3 regions of the Colwellia sp. MB02u-14 genome follow, and region 3 is predicted to be linked to each of the others. Evidence: predicted binding sites of a transcription regulator. Region 3 holds the regulator's gene; each other region holds the start of a gene.
What was found. The regulator LexA, encoded in region 3, represses DNA repair genes until DNA is damaged. The targets are predictions, from matches to a motif close to TACTGTATNNNNATACAGTA.

Region 1 (4,654 bases), on a different contig from region 3:
GAACATCATTATACCTAACGTCCGTTTCAAGCTCTTAGCTGCCGTTAACTTAATTTGAGTTCGAAATGATTTGTGCGTATAGAAAAATTAAAATTTTAGCAGTTTAAATATTGCTTGAAGCTCAATATTTACCATTCACAACAGGGTTTCCTAGAAGGTGAACATTTGATGTTTCTTTTCTACCTATTGCTTCGTATTTTTACTGTGTTATAAATAACTAACTGATTTCATAATATTATAAGGATGAACTTTGAAATTTAATATATTTGTTTTTTGTATACTAGCTAGCTTTTTTCCATCTCACGTTCAAGCAAAGGGATCTGATGAGGATATACAGCCTATAAGTGTAGGGCTTCAACCTACTGTCCGTATAAAGGGTAAACCTTCAAAGCTTAGTAGTTTAAAAGAACGAATGGCACATTATAAAGTACCTGCTGTTTCAATAGGATTTCTAAAAGATAACAAAATTAGCTGGACGCACACTGAAGGCGTTATTGACCTGAACAGTAATCGACCTATTGATGAGAATACTGTTTTTCAAGCGGCAAGCATTTCTAAACCCGTTTTTGCTAGTGCATTGATGAAATACCGTCAAGATAATGGATTAAATATAGATGTAGATGTAAATACATTACTTAAAAGCTGGAAACTACCTGCTCATGAATGGGCTAGTAAAAATAAAGTTACATTACGCCAATTACTCAGCCATTCTGCGGGTACTACTGTTCATGGCTTCGCAGGCTATACAGATGGTTCTGATGTCCCTTCTATTACTTCATTACTCAATGGTGTCAAACCTGCAAATTCTGCCCCTGTTGTTATAGATATTGAGCCAGGCACTCAATTCAGATATTCAGGAGGAGGAACAACTTTAGCCCAACTTGTTTTGCAAGATCAAACTAAAAGCTCATTAACCGAATTAGCTAAAAAAACTATTTTTGAGCCTTTAATGATGCAACATAGTAGCTTTAGTCAGCCTTTAGTCGGTGCTTTAAAAAGTAATGCGGCAGTTGCCCATAATGCGGACGGTAAACCTGTAGTTGGTGGTGCGCATACGTATGCAACTTTATCTGCTGCGGGGCTATGGACTACACCATCTGATTTATTACGCTTAGTTTCACAAATACAGCTTGCAGACTTAGGTAATAAAGACTCTTTTTTCTCTAAAAGTACCATTGATGAAATGCTAACCCCTCAAATACCCCCTATGGGGATTGGTTTTTTCTTAGAAGGTGATGGTGAAATTAGTTCTTTTAGTCACGGTGGCGCTAACGAAGGTTTTATGGCGCATTTATTTGCTCACACAAAAACGGGCGATGGAATCGTGATTATGACTAATGGCGAAAATGGTACTTCACTGATTGATGAAATCATGATTAGAGCAAGTGAAATTTATCATTGGAATGAATTTAAACCGACAGAAAAAGTTGAATCCACATTAGCACCTAAGTTATTCAAGTCTATCCTAGGTGAGTATAAAATAACGGAACCATTTGAAACTACTTTAGTTATAACCGAAGAACGTGGTAAGTTTTTAGTTAATATTGGAAAGTTTGTTAAGAATGAAGTATTTTTTCCTGAAAGTGAACAACAGTTATTCTCCATGACTGGCATGAGTTTATTCTTACATCCTAATGATAAAGGAGAGGTAAACTACATTTCTTTTTGGGGTGGAATTAATGCAATTAGAGAGAAACAATAAAAAGAATTACCTGAGGACTTAATTACTAAAATGTTAAGCCCTAAAGTTTGTACGTAAAGCCTGATGGTTTTTTGTGATAATACTAGTAAGTAGTAATGCCTCAAAGTGATAAGAACAGCATGCCAAATCAGGGCCATTATATCTGCTATCCAGGCAGTTCAGTCGCTTTTATTTGAAGTCTATGACCGCTTTGGTGGCTTAGTTCACACTCGAACTTAGCTGCTTATTGGTAAAAAGTTATTATCAAACGACACTTGTATTCAACTAAGGGGAATGTCAGCTATCAGGAAACTACTAGCGTAATGTGGTTGTTCTGCCATCTCCACTGTTGATCAAAACATACAAAAGATTTTAGTGACAATTCTCAAGTGCTAATGTCTTCAGTGTGGCAGGAACAGTCAATAACCTATTAATAATTACATCAAGACACAATAATTATTACAAAGTCTATATAAAATTTCACTTATAAATTATACTGTGTTTTTGTACAGTATAGTTGTTGTGTATTATGAAAGTTATTCCTATTTTTATCGAGGCTGGTATATCTGGCTTTGAATCACCCGCAGCAGAATATAAAGAACTTGGATTATCTCTAGACCAATTATTAATTGCAAACCCTGATGCTACTTTTATCGGTGTGGCTAAAGGACAATCAATGCAAGATATAGGCATATTTGATGGTGACTTGTTGTTAGTTGACCGCTCCGAACAGGTAAAAGATGGTGATGTCATAGTCGCTAATTACAATGGCTGTTTTACCTGTAAATTTATTGATAAGAAGCATGCACAGTTGATATCAGCCTCCGTACTGCATCAACCTGTAAAAATAACACCTGAAGATGAGTTTCAGATTGAGGGCGTAGTTACTCGCTCAATACGCTTACATCGACAAGCAAGAGAGCTTACCGCATGTATGCGTTAGTTGATGCTGTCTCTTATTACGCATCTTGCGAGAAAGTATTTGACCCGTCCATAAGAAATAAACCTGTTGTTGTATTGACGAACAATGACGGTTGTATATGTGCAGTTTGCCCTATTGCACGACGTTTAGGTGTGCCCAAGTTCAAACCATACTTTCAAATTAAACATTTCTTAGCAAAGCATAATGTGGTGATCCGTTCTTCCAACTATGAGCTGTATGCAGATCTAAGCGACAAGATGATGAATGTCATATCAAGGTTCTGCGATAATCAGTACGTTTATTCAATTGATGAATCATTTTTACAGTTCAAAAATTACAACAAACTCATCACTGACTGGCACGAGTATGGTCATACCATCAGAAAAGCGGTATGGCGTGAAACACGATTACCGGTTGGTGTAGGTTTTGGAACAACACCAACATTGGCTAAGGCTGCAAATCATGCAGCTAAAAAATTATCGGGTTATGATGGTGTCGCGGTTATTAATGATGACAAATCGCGCAAAGAAGTCTTATCGCGCATGACAGTAACGGATGTATGGGGCATTGGCTCTCGGTCAGGTAAACGATTAAACACCTTAGGTATAAATACAGCGTGGGAATTAGCTAACCAATCACCTAAAGTGATGCGTAAACAATTTAGTGTTGTCGTTGAACGTACTATTAATGAATTAAATGGCGTTGCTTGTCTCAATTGGGAAGATATAAAACAACCGAAAAAAGAAATATTTTCTACCAGATCGTTTGGTGAACGAGTCACTAACTACCATGCATTAAAAGCGGCATTAACAACCCATGGTTCGACTGTCGCACGTAAAGTAAGGAATCAACAATCGTTAATCAAAAGGTTATTAATTTTTGCTGCTAGTTCGCCACATGATGATAATTACTTCAACAAATCGGTGATCTATGAATTTCCTATCGCAACAGACAATACATTAAAAATTGCTAACGCTATCTCAACGGTTATGACTGATGTTTTTATTAATGGCGTTAACTATTACCGTTGTGGCGTGGGTGCAATACAATTACAAGATAGTAAGTTTCAGCAACATGATCTATTTACAGTGAATACAGATGATCCTGAGCTAATGAACTGCTATGACGTTATAAATAATCGATACGGGAATGCTACTGTTGAAGTCGCTAGCGCAGGCCAAGTACATAAATGGAACATGAGGCGTGAATTTTTATCGCCAAGCTATACAAGTAAATGGCATGATATTCCTAAAATTATTTGTTAAGGCATTTTAAATGTGTGGTCGATTTAGTGCTGTTGAGAGAATAGCTCCGCTAGTTAGTAACCTGTTCGATACTTCTTTTAAAGTAACGGCCAATACTAACTTTAGCCTTAGTCAGTTAGCGGCAACAATCACAACTGCCCCATTAGGGTACCAACAAGTAAATGCCAATTGGGGAATAAAGCCAAGCTGGTCCAAAAGATTAATAATCAATGCCCAGTCTGAAACAGTAGCAACAAAACCTACTTTCAAGCGAGCTTTTCAACATCAACGATGCTTAGTGCCTTGTAACGGTTGGTTTGAATGGCGCACAGAAGAAGGTAAGAAAGTTAAATATCTTTTTGAGCATGCTGACAAAATGCCACTGTACATGGCTGGCATATTATTCGAACACGAAATAACTGAACTAGTCACATTAACGACAGCCCCTAATGCCAAATGTGGAGAGTATCATAAGCGCATGCCAGTACTTATATTGCCTGAACACGCCGATTATTGGTTTAATTCAGATAATGAGCAAGTATTTCCACTCTTAAATCATGTGAATGAAGAGATGATTAATGTTTTTAATGCTGATTACAATACCTAAAGCTGGTTAGTTTTTAGTACTAATATCCCCTGGTGCGCATAGCGGAAGCTACGAGTGACTAACTCAATACTTCAGCTCCTAGCCAATTGCGGACATTCAGCCTTTGCAAATTCAGGAGAAAATTTAGGGCAATATTAGCCAATATTTGCAGCTCACTCGTGTGGCTGCTTTAAGACTCATTGCTGCGGTTGCCGATTCAT
Region 2 (4,654 bases), on a different contig from region 3:
TCAACGGTTAACGTCATTATCTTATTCACCTTTAATTTGTTGGTAATGACCATTTTCGATACCATTAAGGGTATATTTGCCTATGCGGTAACGAATAAGTCGTAGTGTTGGGAAATTAATAGCCGCAGTCATTCTGCGGACTTGTCTATTCCTTCCTTCCGTAATAGCGATGCTCAGCCAAGTGGTTGGAATACTCGCCCGTTCTCTAATCGGCGGGTTGCGTGGCCAAAGATCTGGCTCGGCGATTATTTTTACGTGTGCAGGTAAGGTTTTACCATCTTTTAATTCCACACCCTCTCGAAGCTTTTGTAAGTCAGACTCTTGTGGAGCTCCCTCGACTTGTGCCCAGTAGGTTTTTTCGGTTTTTTCTTTTGGGTTAGCCAGTTTATGTTGCAATTTTCCATCGTTTGTTAGTAACAATAATCCTTCACTGTCACGGTCTAAACGGCCCGCTGCATAGACATCTTTTACCGGAATAAAGTCTTTTAAGGTTTTACGCTGTTGGTCGTCAGTAAATTGTGAGAGCACATCAAACGGTTTATTAAAAAGGACCAAAACTCTATCGGCAGGAGCAGGGCGAGGCTTAACTTCTTTTAATGAACGGCTCTTCGATAGTCGACGATTGGTTGAGTTTGACGCTTTTATCGTTTTAGTGAAATCAGTCACAGTTTATCCTTTTGAAATAATTCGATATGGGGGTAAAGAATCAAGTAATTGTTTACCGTATCGTTTGGTGACTAAACGTTTATCCATTAAGGTGATAATACCGGTATCTTTTTCATTGCGCAGTAAACGTCCTGTTGCTTGAATTAGTTTTTTTGATGTTTCTGGTACCGAAATTGACATAAAAGGATTCCCCCCTTTAGTGGTAATGTACTCAGCTTGGGCTTCTTCAACCGGAGAGGTAGGAACAGAAAACGGTAATTTAGTAATAATTAAATTCGTTAAATATTTACCTGGTAAATCTAAACCTTCAGAAAAACTTTGCGTGCCAAAAATGATACTGGTTTTATCTTCATCACAGCGCTTTCTATGGGCCTCTATTATATGCTGACGTGACTGCTCACCCTGAACTAGAATCTCCATTTTGTGCTGCTCTCGTAAGGCTTTAGCGACTTGTTCCATTTGCCAATACGAAGAAAATAGCACTAAACAGGCTTTTTCTTGCTTAATTAATGCTGGTAACTCATTAATTAATTCATCGGTGAACTGAGGGCTACTTGGCTCATTTTTCATTTTAGCGATAACAAGTTGCGCATTGTTTTGATAATCAAACGGTGAGTCGACTTTTTGATATTGGGTGCCATCATTCGTTTGTAAACCGACCTGGCGTCGAAAATGCTCAAACGAATTCAATGCTAAAATAGTGGCTGAACATAATACCGCCCCTTCACATTTTGACCAGAGAATATCTTCAAGGGTAAAGCCCACTTCAATAGGGGAAGCCGACACTAAAAAGTCACTACGTTTGCCTGTCAGTTTTTCGAACCACCTTGCCATTGGAGCGCCTTTCTCACTGTCTGTTTTGGCATACATTTTCCATAGCGAGTTGAAATTTTCTAATCGTTGGATCATAAAACCCGCTTCTGCAAGTAAGGGCTCGGCAACAAACATTTTACACTCCCCGTCTTTCACTGACTCCATCAATAAATTATAGAGTTTGTTGCAATGTCCTAAACATTTTTTACTGAGCTCTGCTAAATCTTTAGCTGAGTTTTTTAAGTTCGGTGGAACGATTCCGTTTTCAAAACGATATAATGCCGCCTCGTCATCACGAGAGAAACGGCTATTTTCTTTAGCTTTTTCATTGAAATATAACGCCTGATTGTTTTCGATAAAGCTCGCTACTTTTTGCATTTCCATTAATAAATCTTGGCAATCGTCCCCTAACTTTAACGAGGGTGAAATGGCCGAAGTCGACTTTATTAATTTTGCCATTTTATCGCCGGTTTCTTTTAACTTAGTTAGCCAATCAATAGCACCTTTAATGGCAACATTCGCACTTGAATGATCACGGGTTACTTTAGGCAGATGATGTGCTTCGTCAATAATGTAAAAAGTGTCTTCTGGCGAGGGTAAAATAACACCTCCACCAAGCTCTAAATCAGCCAGTAATAAACTATGGTTAATGACCAACACATCGGCAGACTCCATGGTTTCTCGCGCTTTATGAAAAGGGCAATGGGTGTGATCGGCTAAATGTTTTAAACAACTGTGTTTGTCACATTGAATTTGTTGCCATAAATGATGAGGGATAGGGTCAGCCCAAGAATCTAGATCGCCTTGCCATTTATTATCCGTTAACGCTTTATGTAAATGATGTAATAGCTTTATATCCATGGCATTAGGTTTTTGCGCAAAGGTGAAACCGGCCTGAGGTGAATCGTCTTGACTCACAGCAAGCGCTAATTTTTGCCGACAAACATAGCGTTGGCGACCTTTGACTAAGGTAAAATTAAAATCTAAGCCTGAATGTTTCTTTAAGAAGGGTAAATCTTTATCCACTAATTGTTCTTGTAGCGCAACTGTTGCAGTAGAAATACAGACCTTTTTTTGACGTGACATCGCTAACGGAATAGCGCCTAATGAATAAGCCAAGGATTTACCCGTACCGGTGCCGGCTTCTATGATAATAATTTTTCGCGCTTTATCGTATTCTCCCGCAAAAGTTTTAGCTATTTCGGCAATCAAAAAAGTTTGCTGTTTTCTTGGATGAAAGTTTTCTAAATTTTCACCAATGGTTTTATACGATGTGCGAATTGCTACTTTAATTTTATCGCTTAGCATGCTGTTAGCCATTTAGGGTTCATTAGGTTATATACACATTCCAGTTAAATAGGCTGAATCCTGTATCTTCAAATAGGATGAGTATATACTGCTGTATATATTAACAGTTTATCGTTATCCGCAACGAATTAAAATAATTAATGTCATTAACTGTAGAAAAATTAACGCCTAGCTTGAATTATGGCTTTTTATTAACCCGTCAAGCCTATGATACCAAACAAGGTATCGAATTGTCTTTATGGGTTAAAACCCTCCAAGGTGCTGTTAATGTTATTGTGCAAAATCAACAGGCATTATTTTTTGTTGAACAAACGCAGCAAGTACACGCGCAAAGTCTCCTGTCGGAGCAGCGAATAGTAACGGCTAAAGTTACCCCGCTTGCGCTTAAAACCTTTAATCAGCAACTCGTCAGTGGCTTTTATTTTTCAACGATGCGTGAATTCTATCGCGCACGCGATATTTTAAAACAAGCCCAGATAAAATGCTACGAAGACGATTTTCGCCCCGATGAACGCTTTTTAATGGAGCGCTTTATTACCGCTGGTATTGAATTTATCCCTCGGTTAACAGCTTTATCGATAACCGAATCTGCCAAACAGTATTCACAGACTAACTTTGCTACCTTTTATAGTGACAAATGCCGTGCAACGAATAAGACTCAGTTACTTGATGATATTGCGTTAACTATGGTATCACTTGATATTGAGTGTTCAATGGCCGGGGAGCTTTATTCTATTGGCTTACATTCGCATAAAATGTCTGATGGTAAGCCGATAAAATGTGTTTTGATGATCGGGGATCACAATAATGTCTTAGCAAAAGCAAAACAGTCAACATTATCTAATGAAGAAGCCCGCGAGATCGCTGAGCACATCGTTTGGGTCGACAATGAGCAAGCGCTTTTAACGGCGCTTATCGCTTGGGTAAGGGTCCACGACCCTGATATCTTTATTGGCTGGAACGTCATTAATTTCGATTTTAATTTATTACAAAAACGTTGCGATATCCACAACATTGCCTTTAACATTGGCCGTAATTACCAGTCGCCACGGTGGCGTACCCGATCTGCAGGGGGGAGCCAAAATGAACAAAAATTTATTGATGTCGCTGGCAGAGTGGTACTTGATGGCATTGATTTACTCAAAAATGCCACCTATAATTTTGCTAGTTTTTCTCTCGACTTTGTCGCGAATGCCTTATTAGGCAAAGGAAAGAAAGTCGATGATGTTGAAAATCGAATACAAGAAATAAACGACAACTTTCATCATGACAAACTTGCCCTTGCCGCTTATAACCTTGAAGATTGTCGTTTAGTTACGCTCATTTTTGAACAGTCTTTATTACTTGAATTCACCCGCTTACGCGCAAAATTAACGGGCTTGTCAATAGACAGAATTGGCGGATCTGTTGCCGCGTTTACTAACTTATATTTACCTAAACTTCATCGTAGTGGCTATGTTGCGCCCAATATGGGTGATGGTTTGCAAGGGCTGGTTTCCCCAGGCGGTTATGTGATGGACTCCGTCCCAGGGTTATATAAGAATGTGCTCGTACTTGATTTTAAAAGTCTTTACCCCTCTATTATTCGAAGTTTTAATATTGATCCTATGGGTTTGATTGAAGGACTAAAATCACCCAAAAACAGCATTAAAGGCTTTGATGGTGCTTATTTTTCTAGAGATAAACACTTCTTACCTGACATTATTAACGAACTTTGGTTAGAGCGAGATATCGCTAAAAAAGATAAAAATTCGGCCTTGTCGCAAGCAATAAAAATTATTATGAATTCATTTTATGGCGTACTAGGTTCAACAGGTTGTCGGTTCTTTGATCCCCGTTTATCGGGCTCGATTACCAAGCGTAGCCA
Region 3 (4,654 bases):
CCGATGGCCAACAAGTTGCCACAACTGAGCTAAAGCATAATTACTCGCAAGCAGAGGTCAATGAAATAGTTGCGGTTATTAAACGTATTCGTAAAATTCAAGCGACGGTATTAAAAGCCAATCAACAGTACATTGCCTCTGCCGCCCAAGACGATAAGTACCGCACTGAGCCTTCGTTCAAGTTACAAGGAAGCTATCGCAATATGAATAAGATGGCGGAAAAAGTAGTACCGGTTATGACCGAAGAGGAAGTCGAGCAGCTTATCGCCGATCATTATCGTGGTGAAGCGCAAACACTCACCATAGGCGCTGAAGAAAATTTACTTAAATTAGCCGAGCTGCGCAACAATCAAACCAGTGAAGAAAAAGTGCGTTGGCAACAAATTAAGGCAGATTTTGTTCGTTATCAAAGCTTGGGTGATAGTGATAACCCGATTGCGGCTGTTGCTAGCCAAATATCGTTATTGCAAAAAGGGCTCAATCAAATAGGAGAAGCTTTGTTAGAGCCTAAATCTGCAGCGTTAGATAGCTTGAATGAAACGCTTGCCAGTCTTAAACTGCAAGTGAATATTGAAAAACCAGATGATTCAGCATTAGCTGAAACTTTGGCGTTATTTAGTGAAAATATGGCGTCTTTTTTAACGCCGCTGGTTAACGCGTTACAAAGTAATAAAAATGTCGATTTGGCGATGATCGATACTTTAAAAACATTGAACCTGACTACTGAAAAATCAGTAAAAAGTTCTGAGACCCATATTCAAAAAATTAGTCGAGAACTCGCTTCAGGAAAACAAAATAGCGATGAGCTTTCTGCGGACGAGTACTAGCTAACATCGGCTATGCTAAACGAGAAAATAGTTGCCAGTAGTAAAGATAAACCAGGAAGATGCCTTGTTACCTTTAGACAAACCACAACATATTGGTTTGTTGTTAGCGATGCGTCTTTGGGAGTTACCTCAGTGTAAAGCACTGCGCAGAAATTAATATTTATTGCCAAACCGAGAACACATAACGTTATACTCCCTATAAACGTATAACTGCATGCTAATGGAAGATGTTTAAAGTTATTAGCCCTTTTAATATGATACTAAAATTGTGTTTTAAAAAATATTATCTCGCTTCTTTTCAGAAATGAATAAAGCGTCAATAATTAACGTTCAACATAAAAAATGATGGAGCGCAGCTATGAATGAAAAAATTGCAGCACTTAAGTCAGACCTAGCGCTACTTAAAGAACAATTTAGTAAAAAAATTACTGATGCAGAAATTCGTTTAAAAAATATGATTGAACAAGACAGCCTAGATACTTCGGTTGAACGTGGCTATAAAATTCAAGCTTCTTTTGAAGAGCCAGCAGATTCTTTAGCTAATGGTGAATGTGTAATTTTACTGCATGGGCTTGCACGTTCGGCTAACTCCATGAAAGCTATTGAAAAACGACTATTGACAGAAGGTTATTTTGTGATAAATATCAACTACCCTTCTAGAGATTATTCGATAGAAGAGTTGGCTGAAAAAGTGATTTCTAAAGCGCTATTAATTTGTGAAAGTCGTCAAGTTAACTTTGTTACCCATTCAATGGGCGGTATATTAGTTCGCCAATATTTAAGTATGCACAAAATACCTAATTTAAATAAAGTCGTGATGCTGGGTCCACCAAACAAAGGCAGTGAAGTTGTTGATAAACTAAAAAATACACCTGGTTTTAGTTTCATCAATGGTGATGCGGGTATGCAATTAGGTACCGGCGAATTTAGTATCCCTAGTAATCTTGGCAATGCTAATTTTGATTTGGGTGTTATTGCCGGTAATCAAAGTATTAATTGGATATTATCAACACTTATTCCTGATAAAGATGATGGTAAAGTTTCGGTTGCTAGTACCAAACTTGATGGTATGAATGATCACATTGAAATGGAAACAACCCATCCGTTTATGATGAAAAATGAAAAAGTGATTGAGCAAGTTATTCATTATTTAAAATCAGGTAGTTTTCAAAAATAATTATCCCAGAAAGCTTGCCTTTAATAACGACCTGTATATACTCACAGTAACAACTGTGTAAATTTACAGGCTCCCTATGCTAAATGAAATCAGCGAATTACGCCCTCTAACGAACCGACAACAACAAGTTTTTGATCTGATCAAAGACAAAATAAGCGATACGGGTATGCCACCAACACGTGCTGAAATAGCCAAGTTTTTTGGCTTTAAATCAGCAAATGCAGCAGAGGAACATTTAAAAGCTTTGGCTAAAAAAGGCTATATAGAAATGTTGCCAGGTACTTCTCGCGGCATTCGTTTGACTGAGAAGTTAATGGAAGAAGCCGGTTTACCTTTAATCGGCAGAGTGGCTGCAGGTGAACCTATTTTAGCTGCAGAGCATGTTGAAGATCATTACAAAGTTGATGGTAATTTGTTCCACCCAGCCGCTGATTACTTATTGAGAGTTAATGGCGAAAGCATGAAAAATATCGGCATACTTGATGGTGACTTGTTAGCTGTTCATCAAACGACCGATGTACAGAATGGCCAAGTAATTGTTGCTCGTGTCGAAGAAAATGTTACGGTTAAACGTTATAAACGAGAAGGTAACATCGTTTACTTACATGCTGAAAATGATGACTTCTCTCCTATAAAAGTCGATTTGTCTGATCAAGAGTTTAATATTGAAGGGTTGGCTGTTGGCGTTATTCGCTCGGCAGACTGGATGTAATTAAGTTAACCTATCCTATCCAATAAACTTGGTGGTAACTAAGTCAATTTATCTAACAAATATAGTATTAATTACGTCAAACTGCTCGGCAAACTTTAGTGTATAAAATAGGCTAAAGTTTGCTTTTCTAACCTTTCGTATTCTTTTCATGCAAACCTTTCTCTTTACTAAGAATAATTTTCATTCTAAAGCCCATTCAAACAACTTTATCTTTCTCTGATTAAAAAACAACCAAGATCAATTTTTGCAATATGCGTATTTATACTCAGCTGTTTATTTTTAATACTACGGCTACAGCCCTTTGTTATTAGGCTTTTATCTGTATTAGAGTTGATACTCTATTGTTTTTATTGGTTTTTATTTTAAAATAGCTCGATTTTTAAATTGACCCAGATCAACTTTTAAGTAATTCTAGTTTGGAATGTGTACAAATATAAATATAAGACGATGTTGTTGACGCTAACTGGTTGATAACAAAATTGCTAAGAAAATAATAAAAATCCGTACTAAAGGATGTGTTTTGTCCTAGGTATCAAGTTTTAAACTTTTATAGGGTGAAGGAGATGTCGTGTGAAAAGACGTAACCTAGGTTGGCTGTTGTTGGGGAGTGTTCTTTCCAGTTCAGCTTGGGCAGATATGCAATTAAATCTGACCAAGGGTGTAACAGAAGTAAGTAGAGATGTTTACGATCTACATATGCTCGCAATGTATATATGTGTAGCAATCGGTGTGGTTGTTTTTGGTGCTATGTTTTGGTCAATGGTTTTCCACCGAAAATCCAAAGGGGCTAAATCAGCAGATTTTCATGAAAGTACAAAAGTAGAGATTCTCTGGACAGCAATTCCCATTGTCATTCTTATCGCTATGGCTGTACCAGCAACGAAAACACTGATCGAAATGGAAAATAACGACGATTCTGACGTTACCATTCAGATCACAGGTTCTCAGTGGAAGTGGCATTATAAATATTTTGATCAAGATATTGAGTTCTACTCCGTTTTATCTACGCCAAGACCACAGTATGAAACACAAGAAGGTAAACACCTTAGTGTTGATGCCGGCGACAAAGTCAAAGGTGAAAATTATTTACTCGAGGTTGATAAACACCTTGTCATTCCAGTTAATAAGAAAGTACGATTTTTAATCACTTCTGACGATGTTATTCATGCTTGGTGGGTACCTGCTTTTGCAGTAAAGCAAGATGCTAACCCAGGATTTATTAATGAAGCATGGACAAAAGTTGACGAGCCTGGGATATACCGAGGTCAGTGTGCTGAGCTTTGTGGTAAAGATCACGGTTTTATGCCTATTGTTGTCGAAGTAAAGTCTGAAGCTGATTATGCTCTTTGGCTCGATGAGCAACACGAAATTAATGCGCAAGCTGCTGCTGCTGAGAAAGCGTCTCTTAACGCTTCCGCATCAATGGATGAACTGATGACTTTGGGTGAAACTACCTATGTTGCCTACTGTGCTGCCTGTCATCAAGTTTCTGGTGCTGGTCTACCTCCAGCATTTCCTGCACTTAAAGGAAGCTCTGTTGCTACGGGTAGTATTGCTGCGCATATTGATATTGTACTCAATGGTAAAGCGGGTTCAGGTATGCAAGCTTATGATAAGCAGTTAAGTATGAAGCAAATTGCTGCAGTTGTGACCTATGAGCGTAATGCTTGGGGTAACAATACCGGCGATGCCGTACAAGCCGCTGATGTTAAAAGTTTTGCTAATGATTCAGGCAATGACACAGAAACACCGGTAAAAGTCGCTGAAGTGGTTGTTGAAGAAGCCCCAGCAGAAGATCTCACTAGAGTGTATAGCGAAGATGAATTGATGGTTATGGGTGAGCAAGTTTACATGAAAGCTTGTGCTGCTTGTCATCAAGTTTCTGGTGTGGGTTTACCTCCGGCATTTCCTGCACTAAAAGATAGTGTAATTGCACTG

Region 1: a site for LexA is predicted at 2,176-2,195, ahead of H4J52_RS06550 (LexA family transcriptional regulator). Genes of this name have one in related genera too.
Region 2: a site for LexA is predicted at 2,877-2,896, ahead of H4J52_RS05910 (DNA polymerase II). Genes of this name have one in related genera too.

What each region holds. Positions count from the first base shown of each region.
Region 1 is NZ_JACGUX010000062.1:388,274-392,927, forward strand. It holds gene H4J52_RS06545 (serine hydrolase) at 251-1,702, shown strand; gene H4J52_RS06550 (LexA family transcriptional regulator) at 2,211-2,624, shown strand; gene H4J52_RS06555 (Y-family DNA polymerase) at 2,612-3,868, shown strand; gene H4J52_RS06560 (SOS response-associated peptidase) at 3,879-4,454, shown strand.
Region 2 is NZ_JACGUX010000062.1:230,601-235,254, reverse strand. It holds gene H4J52_RS05925 (NUDIX hydrolase) at 1-17, opposite strand, end outside; gene H4J52_RS05920 (pseudouridine synthase) at 22-666, opposite strand; gene dinG (ATP-dependent DNA helicase DinG) at 670-2,787, opposite strand; gene H4J52_RS05910 (DNA polymerase II) at 2,928-4,654, shown strand, end outside.
Region 3 is NZ_JACGUX010000085.1:159,333-163,986, reverse strand. It holds gene H4J52_RS15945 (DNA repair ATPase) at 1-827, shown strand, start outside; gene H4J52_RS20130 (hypothetical protein) at 859-984, shown strand; gene H4J52_RS15940 (alpha/beta fold hydrolase) at 1,186-2,004, shown strand; gene lexA (transcriptional repressor LexA) at 2,081-2,716, shown strand; gene coxB (cytochrome c oxidase subunit II) at 3,287-4,654, shown strand, end outside.